Regions from separate parts of the Leptospira cinconiae genome, predicted to be linked through region 3. Evidence: riboswitches for the same ligand, from Rfam matches in the RefSeq annotation. Region 3 holds a riboswitch; each other region holds the start of a gene.
What was found. Region 3 has a riboswitch for cobalamin ahead of AB3N61_RS16420 (LIC13354 family exoprotein). Riboswitches for the same ligand answer to the same signal wherever they lie in the genome.
Positions count from the first base shown of each region.

Region 1: it holds a riboswitch for cobalamin, as region 3 does, so the genes downstream of both, AB3N61_RS04525 (TonB-dependent receptor) here and AB3N61_RS16420 (LIC13354 family exoprotein) in region 3, are expected to answer to the same signal.
Region 2: it holds a riboswitch for cobalamin, as region 3 does, so the genes downstream of both, AB3N61_RS06905 (TonB-dependent receptor) here and AB3N61_RS16420 (LIC13354 family exoprotein) in region 3, are expected to answer to the same signal.

Region 1 covers NZ_CP162137.1:968,126-971,730, reverse strand. Annotated here, with positions in the region: gene AB3N61_RS04525 (TonB-dependent receptor) at 1-1,742, opposite strand, end outside; cobalamin riboswitch at 1,768-1,956, opposite strand; gene lsa26 (surface adhesion protein Lsa26) at 2,306-3,046, shown strand; gene AB3N61_RS04515 (CapA family protein) at 3,428-3,605, opposite strand, start outside.
Region 2 covers NZ_CP162137.1:1,526,433-1,530,037, forward strand. Annotated here, with positions in the region: gene AB3N61_RS06905 (TonB-dependent receptor) at 1-1,953, opposite strand, end outside; cobalamin riboswitch at 2,159-2,313, opposite strand; gene AB3N61_RS06910 (histidine phosphatase family protein) at 2,403-3,044, opposite strand; gene cbiB (adenosylcobinamide-phosphate synthase CbiB) at 3,054-3,605, opposite strand, start outside.
Region 3 covers NZ_CP162137.1:3,563,962-3,567,566, reverse strand. Annotated here, with positions in the region: gene AB3N61_RS16425 (LIC_13355 family lipoprotein) at 1-699, opposite strand, end outside; gene AB3N61_RS16420 (LIC13354 family exoprotein) at 737-1,318, opposite strand; adenosylcobalamin (AdoCbl) riboswitch at 1,511-1,637, opposite strand; gene AB3N61_RS16415 (flavin monoamine oxidase family protein) at 1,876-3,216, shown strand; gene AB3N61_RS16410 (toprim domain-containing protein) at 3,275-3,605, opposite strand, start outside.

The sequences.
Region 1 (3,605 bases), 1.1 Mb from region 3:
GGCGCAGGAGAAGTATTGATCGCTTCTTGGTAGGTATATTCTAATAGAAATTTCCAGCCCTTGTATTCCGTCTTATGAGAAACCTCGGCACCATCAATCCTGGCAGAGTCGATGTTTTCAGGCCGGAGAGTAAACTGAGAATTCGGAATAAAAAGGATCATATCCTTGATCCTCTTTCTAAAGTAGGAAATCGTAATATTGGATTTAAGCTCCCCGTTTTTGTATTTGCCTGTGATACCCGCGTCCGCATTCTCACTTCTTTCAGGTTTTAAAGAATCGTTTGCTATGATCGTCCCGACCTCTCCAAATAGTTCCAAAAAACTCGGGATCCTATATTGTTTTGCGATATTGGATTTGAATTCCAAAGAATAATTTTCTTTTTCCCAAAACCTCCAGAGAAGTCCCGCTTTAGGATTCGAAAATTCGGAGGTTTTTATGGCAGAAGCGAACGGATCCTGCTTTCTATACCAAGGTTCATCGGACTGGAATTTATCCCGGTAAGAATCCCAAGAAACTCCCGGGGTTAAAACTAGTTTTCCGTCCAAAAACCGGAACTCATCCTCCACCTGAAACGTCGTGTAGGTTCTTGTTTTTCCCGGTTCGTATTTAAGATCGATATTTTGAGGTGTACTTCTGGATCTTTCGAATGTTTCCTTTTCTATCCCTGCATGAAATTTCAATATTTGATAATATTCTAATAGATAGAGAGTCGGAGTGATTTGCGCCCCGTACTGTCCCATATTGGCTGTGGAGTTAGGGGTTCCTTTGGAAAATTCGGATTTAGGATCGAATAAGTCGTCGTTCGTAAAAGATGTGAAAGCTCGAGTCTCCAACCTTAGTAGTCCATCAAACAAACCTTTCGTATCCGTTCCGAGTGAGGTAGTATTTCTAAGATATCTGCGATGTACTTTTTGGGTTTGGTTACTGGCTGGTCCTGGAATTCCATGAAATCTATAATTTAGATCGTTCCAAAATTTGATCTTGGTGGCTCCGATATCTCCGCTCAGTCCCAGCATTCCGGATGTTCTTTCATACTGAGCGTTCCTTCTTCTATCGATCGTATCGTCTAAAGGATTAACAAGCAATGTGCCGTGGTTGTTCAGATAAGAAAAGTTTTGGTCCGATTTTTCTCCAAGTAAAAATACACTAGCCCCGATCCCGCCATAAGTCCCCGTATGCGTTATGCTACCTTTTCCCGTATTAAAACTTCCGGCACCGATATTGACCCGGGTTTTAGGCGGACCAGATCCTACTCTTGTGACTAGGTTTACGCTTCCACCGATAGTCGATCCTGAAAATCCTACAGGTGCACCACTTCTGTAAACTTCTATACTTTGTAAATTGTCGAAAGGAAGATCCGCCAGGTTGACTTCTCCACCTTGCGCATTATTAAAAGGGACTCCGTCTATAAAGATCCTGGATTGGTTCGGGTTTGTTCCTCGAAGAGAAAGAGTGGAATACGACCCAAGTCCTCCGTATCTTCTGATCCGAACCCCTGCCTCTCTTTCCAAAACGTCCGGAAGATTCGTATAACGTGCATTGTATTGGTCCAAATCGATTGATGTCTGAAAACCGGTCGGATTTTTTCTGAAATTTTCGGGTTGAGAATTGGAACTGGTCTTTCCCACAACTTTTACAGGGGAGCTTTCCGTTTTCTGGTTCTCTTGGGAAAATATTTGAACGGAAAATAAAAAAAGACCTAGATGAAGGATCTTACCGATTTGTTTGGGTCTTTTGTTCATTGAGGCCTTAACTCCCGAAAGCCGAAATATTGAAAGTAGCTCGGATAGGTTTTCTGACTCACGCCCGGCTTAAGACCCTTCCCGTCTTTCGACAGTGGTTTTGTCTTACCGTTTAGGCGTTTACAGCTGCGGGTACAGCTCCGGAATTTCACCGGATTCCCTTTTCAGATCTACTTGCAAGACCAGGTTCCCAACCAGAGTCGAAGGGGCAATCTGAAAAAGGGTTGGCCGCCTCTTGCTTACGCAAGACCGGGCTGCTCCGGGCTCGGACATACGTCCTCGTCCTTCGCTTACGCTCAGGACGCTTCGCGCCCTGCACATCCCTGGCGGGTTTTGTAAATGAAAACTCTGTGTGCTCCGTGAACTCTGTGCGAAACTTGTTTGTGCATTTATTGGTTCACACGGAGAGTACTGAGATCTCGGAGGGACTTACATGCGGATTTTTCAAGAACGGAAAGAAATATTTTCTTGATGTAAGATAAAAATCGGAAAGGATTCACGAATTCGCGACCCAAAGGGAATCCCCAAGGGTCTGCCTACATAACAGGGAGCACCGAACTCGAATGAAACGAATTCCATCCTTAAGATTTCTTTTACTAGGGATCTTTCTTTTAACTACCTCATCCTTATCTGCGGCAGGAACTTATTCCGAAGGTTGGACAGTTGCAAAATTGATCCAATTCGAAAGCAGAGGGATCGTTTTTGAATCTTATGAAGGTCTTTTAGAAGTGTATACCATAAACGATTCGGAAGCTTGCGACGAAATGAAGGACGAATGTTATGCTCCGGCAAAACAAAAAATCGAATTCAGCGTACGCCCCGAGAATGCGGATGTGGTGAACTTCTTAAGCAAAAGTCTGAACCAGGAAATTTTAGTCCAGTACAGGATCCATAGATTCGAAGCGATCGCGTTGTCTTCCGATTACGAAGTGATAGGAGCTCAACTCCAAGAAAGATCACTTCCGAAAGGTTTACCGGACAAGATCGTAAGCAAAAGTAAATCCGGAGGAAAAAGGAATTTTTCCGTTACAGGTCGTATTCTAAGTTTAGAATATAAGGGAACTATGATTGGAACTTGGGAAGGATTGTATCTGGACGAGACCAGAAATAAAGTGCACCCTTTTTCAATTACCGATGAAGAGATCGCAACCTTTGCCACTAACACTCTTAAATTCGGACTTAGATATTTCTTAGGCGTTTCCGTGGCTTACGTAAAGGGTTGGAGAAATTCTCATTATGATATTTATGAGATCAACTTCAAAGCTCCTGCAGGTGCATTGGAACCTACCGGAAAGACTGAATAATTCACATTAAAGTTTTATTAAGTAGAAGACCGATGTAGGAACTCCTACGTCGGTCTTTTTTATTTTAAGGATTTTACCGGGGCCTTGTTGGAGCTCCTACTGAATTTTGGGAAACGGCCCCACCCCTTCGCAGCGACTCGTAGGGAGCGAGAAGACAACCAGCTTTGCTGAGTCGGTGACGAAAGTCAAACGAGGTGGAACGCAAGTTTAACACACTAAGTTTGATCGAACGTAAATTTTGAAAAAGCGGCCCCGCCCTGAGCTTGGGTGGTGGAGGCGGGTCAGCGGGAGAAGCCGCTTTCCCTATATCAGAAAATCGTAAAATTTGCAATCAAAAATACAGGCCGAAATATGTAGGAACTCCTACAGGACAGCCCTAGATTATGGATGGAAACTTCCGTCCGACTGGATTTTCGGTCCTTTGTTCGGGAAATCCGATCTAGTCAAAGATTGGATCAGCTCCGTAGTTTTTGCCTCCGGATCAGGAGCAGGGATACCGTTTTGGCTCAGTTGTAAGGGATGGATCTTACCCTTGATAAAATTCCCTTGTTTGTCCAAG
Region 2 (3,605 bases), 1.7 Mb from region 3:
CCCAAATTGGAAATTTACAGTCGTGGACGCGGGAGAGCGAACCGTATTATCTTCGATCAAGGAACGATTCCCGAAATATCTCACCCTTAAAGACCCGAAAAATCCATCAGGATTTTTTAATGTGATCCCGGAAGCCAATGTATGGCGGATGGAACCTGGGATATAATTCCCTGAAGGATCATCATCTCTGAACCTTGATTTGGAAGTCGCAAAATCCGCATCTATCATGAGCCAAGAATTATAAGAATAATAATTGGCCCATTCGATCCCTTTTCGTGTGCTTGGTCTGCTTGCTTCCGTGGTGCCGTTATCGCCGGTGAACAAGAGTTCTGAATTCATATCCAATTGCCAAACGGAGAAAGTGGATTGCCAACCGTGGACCGGTTCGGTCCGAATTCCAACTTCTCCACCCCTTGTTTGGACCAAAGGATTTGCCGGATCCGTTTTTTGGACCACACCTCTTGCGTCGTTACTATGGAATCCGTATCCACCGTTTATATAAAGTTCAATTTTACACCAAGGTCCTATAATGATACTTCCTTTCGGGCTATAGATTCTTGCGTTCCTATCGGCTCTTTCTTTCGTTCCCCAATCATCGACGTTAAATGTATAATAGTCTCCTCTTATCCCGAATACCGTTCTGAATTTATTCGCCCATTGTATCTTGTTTTCATAATATAATCCGGAGCTGAGTTGTGTGATCCCATCTTCTCTTACCGTTTCTAATCTGGCTCTTTTTTCGGTATGGAAGAGTCCATTTTGGATATAATCTCTTCTGATCTGAAGTCCGATGGTGTTCTCCATTCGGATCCCCCAGAATTCGCTGATATCCTTATAACTGGATTTACTTCCTGCAATCGTTCTTCGATCCGCTTGTTCGTGTTGGTCTCCTCTTTCGGGATCGTCCAAGTAATATGTGAAGTTGGAGAATAATCGTAAATCGTAATATATACCGTAAAATTGGGTTTTTGCCTCGTATCCCTTTTCGGAACGATGAGCTTCAAAGTTGATACTGGCTCTGTTTGACCATCCGCCGTCGTTATGGTCCACACTTTCGAATCTACTTAAACCCGAATCCGGCTCCAACCATGAGTCGCCTAGTCTAAGCGCCCTTTTAGGAGCCTGCCCTGTAGAATGCCAGCTACCTTTATAACCCATGAGACCGATGCTAAATCCTTTTTGTTTATTTCCAACGGAATAACTAGTGACACCATTCACTCTTCTGAAGTTATCCGAAATTACCCAAGGACCGTCATTATGGGAGGCTTCGAACGCATACAAAAGATCTCCCGGGCCTAACTTATGGGATTTTGCGATCAAAGTCCTTGCATAACCGAGGGTTCCACCTTCCACATTCGCAATCCCTTTTACAAGACTCTTAAAATAAGAAATATTGAATGCACCTGCCGATGCGAAGTCCCCTTGGTCGGCATAATAAACCCCCTTCTTATATTGTATTTGTTCCACAAGTTCAGGTATAAGAAAATTCAGATCCGTATAACCTTGACCGTGAGCGTGACTAACGTTATTTACCGGCATTCCGTCCACATTGGAAGAAAGATCCGTACCGTGATCCAAGTTGAAACCTCTTAGAAAGAACTGGTTCGCTTTACCCCCTCCGCTATGTTGGGTTACGATCGCACCCGGAATTAATTCCGCGACTTCTCCCTGCCTCATAATAGGTCTAGTCTTGATCTGATCGGAACCTACCACACCTTCGCTTGCCGAAGACGCGATCCCGATTAGATTGGACCTTCTATCCCGGATTACGATCGTATCCGGCTTATATTCCGAGATCTTTTTTTTGAACTCCGATTTTTCGGTATCCGTCTTTTCTTTTCCGTTAGTCGGTTTTGTTTCCCGATCCTGGGAAAGGATAGGGGATAAGCTCGCACATACAAAGTACGATAAGGATATGCCTAAGCCGGCAATCCGGAAGATATTTTGTTTCATGGTTTCGTCCGTTTTTTGGAAAACTTTCGAAACAAAGATAAACTAACGAATGTTAGACTAATTTACGTCAAAATACGAATATGTAAATTGGGCAAATATATTAAATGATGAATTTATCTTGGTTCCGAGAGCCCCGATTTTTAACTTCCGGGGCCCTTCGCGGATGCACGGACGTGCTTGGCGAGAATGCTAACATACCTAACCTCGAGGTTTTAGTCTGCAGGGAGATCTGGCTTGCGGAATAAAATAGAAAGAGAATATCTTTCCGATCTAATATCCGATCACAGTTGCGGGTCAGCGTGGGAATTACACCCAACTTCATCCTGAAAGTTAAGACGATCTTTTGAAGAGACACGGTTTACTCAATCAAAAAAGTTTTATCAGCGGTAAAAAAAGAATATTCTAATTATTTATAATAGTCTGCGTAAAGGTAGGTCATCGATAGGTATCTAGTCTCGATTTGTATTATTCTCGATCTTCGAGGGAAGATCTTTCGTATAAGTTTTTTCTATATTCTCGGAAAAGAGAAATAATTCCAGGATCTCACAATTCCCAAGTTTAGAATAGTGGGATATTTTAAGTGAATAACGTTCAAAAAATCTCGAAAGTACGAATCCGTGACTACAAATTGCCACTTTCTTTTTGTCATAAATTTTCAATAAATTTAATATAGTTTCAACGACCCGAGACTCCGCTTCGGATTTGCTTTCTCCTCCCGGGAATCTAAACTGATCGTAAACGTTATCCGAACTTTTCCAGGCGGAATAGGACGTTTCTCCGAATAGCCTCGAAATCTCCGATTCTAAGACCCCTTGTGCTTCTCCTAAGTGGATCTCTCTGAGCCCCGGATGATATATAATCTCTATTCCTAACTTTTGAGAGATCGGTTTTGCAGTTTCTTTCGTCCTTTTTAAATCACTGCTAAAGATCAGTTCTATTCCTGTATCTTTTAACTGATCCGCTAAATTGATCGCTTGTTCTTGCCCATGTTCGGAAAGCGGCGTATCGATTTGTCCTTGCAACCTTCTCTCTCTGTTCCATTCCGTTTCTCCATGCCTAATTAGGAAAAGGTGATATTCTTCTTTTTTCATCGGATTAATTTAGGATTGGAAGAACTTGCCGTATAATAATTGAGCCGCCAGTCCCAGACAAAGAAACAAACCGGAGGAAAAAATAGAGGTTAAAAATATAATTTTATTCGCATCTAAGATCAGGTTTGGGACTAATTTTCGATCCGGATCCCCTAATTTTGGCTTATCACTCGGAACTCCCGAGTAATAATTTCTTCCTCCGAGTTGGATCTTTAGAGCACCCGCTAAAGCCGCTTCGCAAAGTCCTGAATTGGGGCTAGGGTGTTTTCTTCCGTCTCGAATCAATATTTTAAAGGAACGTAATGGATAAAAACCTAAAATTGCGGATGAAATACAAAGTATAGGGGCAGTCAATCGAGCCGGTATATAATTAGCCAAATCATCCATTCTTGCGGAAATCCATCCGAAGTTCAGATAGGCCTGATTCTTATAACCGAATAGTGAATCCAAGGTATTTATGGAACGATAAAGCATCGCAAGACTTGGACCCCCTATAGCTGCAAAAAAGAGCGGGGCAGTGATCCCATCCACCAGACTTTCTCCCACACTTTCCAGGCCCGC
Region 3 (3,605 bases):
CCCTGAATTTCCAAAATTAGGATCGGCTAGGTCGAAACCGTCTCCTCCTCCGCCACCATTAACGATATCCGTATCAAAAACTTCCGAAACGGTCATAGGATTTGTATCCTGATTATAAACGAAAGGTGTGATACCTGCGAATCTTTCCCAATAAATTGGATTTCCTACAAAAGTGTTCGGATCGGGGTTCGTATATTCAGGATCCCAACCGCACCAATTGATTAAATCGTTTCCGACTTCAACGATTAAAGGTTCCATAAATACGTTGTTAAAAGGGTTGGAATCGTTTTGTACCCCGATGAAAAAAGGATTTTCGTAAACTATAAAATCGATCCCGCTTACGGGAAGAACCTTAACTCCGGACCAACGAAGTATGATCGCAGATCCGCTTCCGGAATCTTCTAAACTATAAACGTCCAAGGAGCCGTTAAATTTTCCCTGACCGCGAACTCCATCCACCAAACAATCGGAATCTTTGAATCCGACCCCGTTACTTGTCGGTGCAGAAACGATTTCATCGGCTACAAAAATTCCTCTACCTGTTTCCGGATTTTTCGAATCACAGGAACTTAGGAAACCGGATCCCCCTAAACCTAAAGCAAGAAGCGACTCGGCAGCGGATGAACTCTTGGAATCCTCACAATTGACGAGCCCAATAGAGAAACAGGCCAATATTAAGGAAATTTGAAATATTTTCATAAGGATTTCTTGCTCAACCTGTTTCTCTTATTCGATCTTAATTCAATTCAAGCCTGCTCCAAGGAGCCGGATCGAAACCGCTATTTAAACCGCAACCTGCGTTAATGTCGCTTGGATCGGAATAATAATCCAAATCATCGTCTTTGGCGGATGCTAAAGTTGTTTGAGTAGATACGTCTGAAAGGTCCGGACAAACGTAAGTTTTACCGTCTTTAATCGTCCATCTATACCAACCGTAACTTCCTTGAGAGAAGGAAGAATCTGAACGGAAGCGAACATAAATGACTTTTTTATTCGTATCGATCTCTTGGATTTCTCCGTATAAATAACTGTTTCCGTAAGTTTCGTCGAACATGGTTTGTGCGACTAAAGAAAGGGAAATATTGTACGTACCAACGATTTCATTTCCCGGCGCAGTATAAGTCCCGCCCGGGTAATCGGAAGTTCCATTGTAGTAATTGTAATTGCCCGCAATCGGATTTAATCCTGCAACTGCTACTAAAGCAAGTATGTTCTGATCGTCGGATTTTTTTGAATCTCCCAAATCGAAACAATTCACAAATACGAATAGTGAAGTGATGGTTAGCAGCAAGGTCGCTAGTTTTCTGAATCTTTTCATTTTTCTCTCCTGGTTCTGCCGGATATCGCAGAAAAAGAAAATAAAAGCAAAATTACGTTAGTCGATCATTGATCTTGTTCAGATCTGAACGATTGTGTATTTGCGGTGGTTTCTTTTTCCGTTCGAGAGCCCCGACATTTTAACTTTCGGGGCCCCATCGCAGAAAGCGCGGATGCGCTCAAGAGCGAGATTTACGATACTCCCCAACCTCGAGGTTTCAGTATCGCGGGGAAGATCTGGCTTATTCCGTTTAAAACGGACATCACAGTTGCGGGTCAGCGCGGGATTTTCACCCGACTTCCTCCCTGAAAGCGTAATTCCAGGTTTTGGTTTAGCGCTTCCCCTGGCAAGGGAAAAACTATTAGGATACGAAAGGTATCTATTCCTTGCAATATCGGAATAAATCTGCGATATTCAAAGTATAGGGACGGATTGGAACGATTCGGTGCATAATTTAAGATCAATGAGACTTATAGTTCGCAAAAAATTCGGGAAAGATCTTTCATAGACCGAAAATAAAAGAAAGAGTTCTAATAAAACTTCTAGAGAGGAATCCGATGAAAATTACCCGATCCACTTTTCTAAAAGCCGGAATTTTAACCGCCGCAGCTTTATTAGGAAGTCGTAAGGGAAATTTATCCGCTCAAAATACAAACTCCGGGAAAAAGGTGATCATACTTGGTGGGGGACTTTCCGGACTTTATTCCGCGTACATTCTAGGAAAAACAGGAAGTAAGGTAACTCTGATAGAGGCTACCGACAGAGTTGGAGGAAGAGTAAGATCCATACAGGATCCTTCCGGTCATGTGGTGGAGCTAGGAGCGGAATGGGTTTCTTCGGAGGATAAAACGGTCCGCAGTTTGGTTAGAGAACTGGGATTAAAATTGCAACCTTCTCCTTTGATCCCTGATCTGTTTTTAGGGACTTACAAAAAAGCGGGCACATGGGAACTTTCTTCTAAATCCCAGGAGATCCTAAGTAAATTAATATCACAAAATTCTAAATTAGATACGGCTCAACAACAAGCCTTGGATCGGATTAGCTTTTATAATTATCTAATATATCAGGGAGTCAATCCGGAAGACTTGGCCTTGCTTGGCCATAAACTTTCTCTTCATTACGGAGATAGTATTCGCGTTCTATCCGCCGAAAAAGTTTTAAGCGATCTTGCACAATTCCCCCAAAGGAATAGTAGAATCGAAGGTGGAATGGAAAGTATCGCCAAAACCTTGGTGATGAATATAGAAAACACCGAATTCGTTTTTTCGGATCCCGTGCTGTCTGTGGACCAGGATTCTTCGGGAGTTACGGTAAGTACAACTTCCGGCAGAAAATTTAACGGTTCAGCTTGTATATGCACTTTACCTGCGAATCAAATTTCGAACGTAAAATGGAATCCGGGACTGGATAAGGAAAAACTATTGGCCGCATTGAGAGTTCGCTATTCGCAGATCTTTAAATTGTTTTTGGTATTAAAAGAATCGCCATGGGAATCTTCTCCTTTTTCAGTCCATTCGGATGCTGCCGCTCAATTTTTATATGATGCAGGTACCAAGTCGGATACCGGAGATAAGGTTTTAGGAGTTATAGCTAACGGAGATAGATTTTCCGTATTCGATTCTGCCAGCCAAGACCAAAAAGTGGAATATATTCGCCTCACTCTCGATCGTTTGGGTTTGAAGAAGGACTTGCAGATACAAAGATTCTATTTTACGGACGCTAAAAAAGATTACGTACCCAATGGGATCGCCGAATTTCCACCGGGAAGTTTTGGATCGGAGATCATTCTCAGAAAACCGTTTGATCGTATCTTCTTCGCAGGAGAACATACCGGAGAAATTACCGGAACAGTAGAGGCGGCATTAAGCTCCGCGATCAAAGCCGTAAATCTGGTTTAAACAAAAAAACCCGGAATCACTTCCGGGTTTTTTTATCTTAAGATACTAAGTCGGAAGGTTAATCTTCGATCACGCTCATTGCGTATTCGGATATAGCATCCCTTCTTTGTTCCGCAAAGTCTTTGTGGAACCAAAGGTTTTGGATCTTAGAAGCTTCTTTCTTGTTTCCGATGGTGATCTTGGTCATACACTCATCGACTGCGAACTTCATCGCTTCTTTCCCGGTCTCTCCGAGTCCTTTGTTTCGTTTTTTACGAACGATCTGGCCTCCGGATTTTTCCACTCGTTTGACTAAGGCATCGTAATCCTTATCGTCGATACAGAATATGGTCTCTGTCTTTTTGGAATCTCCCATTTTAACATCCACCTCGTACAAAGGTGCGCTGGAA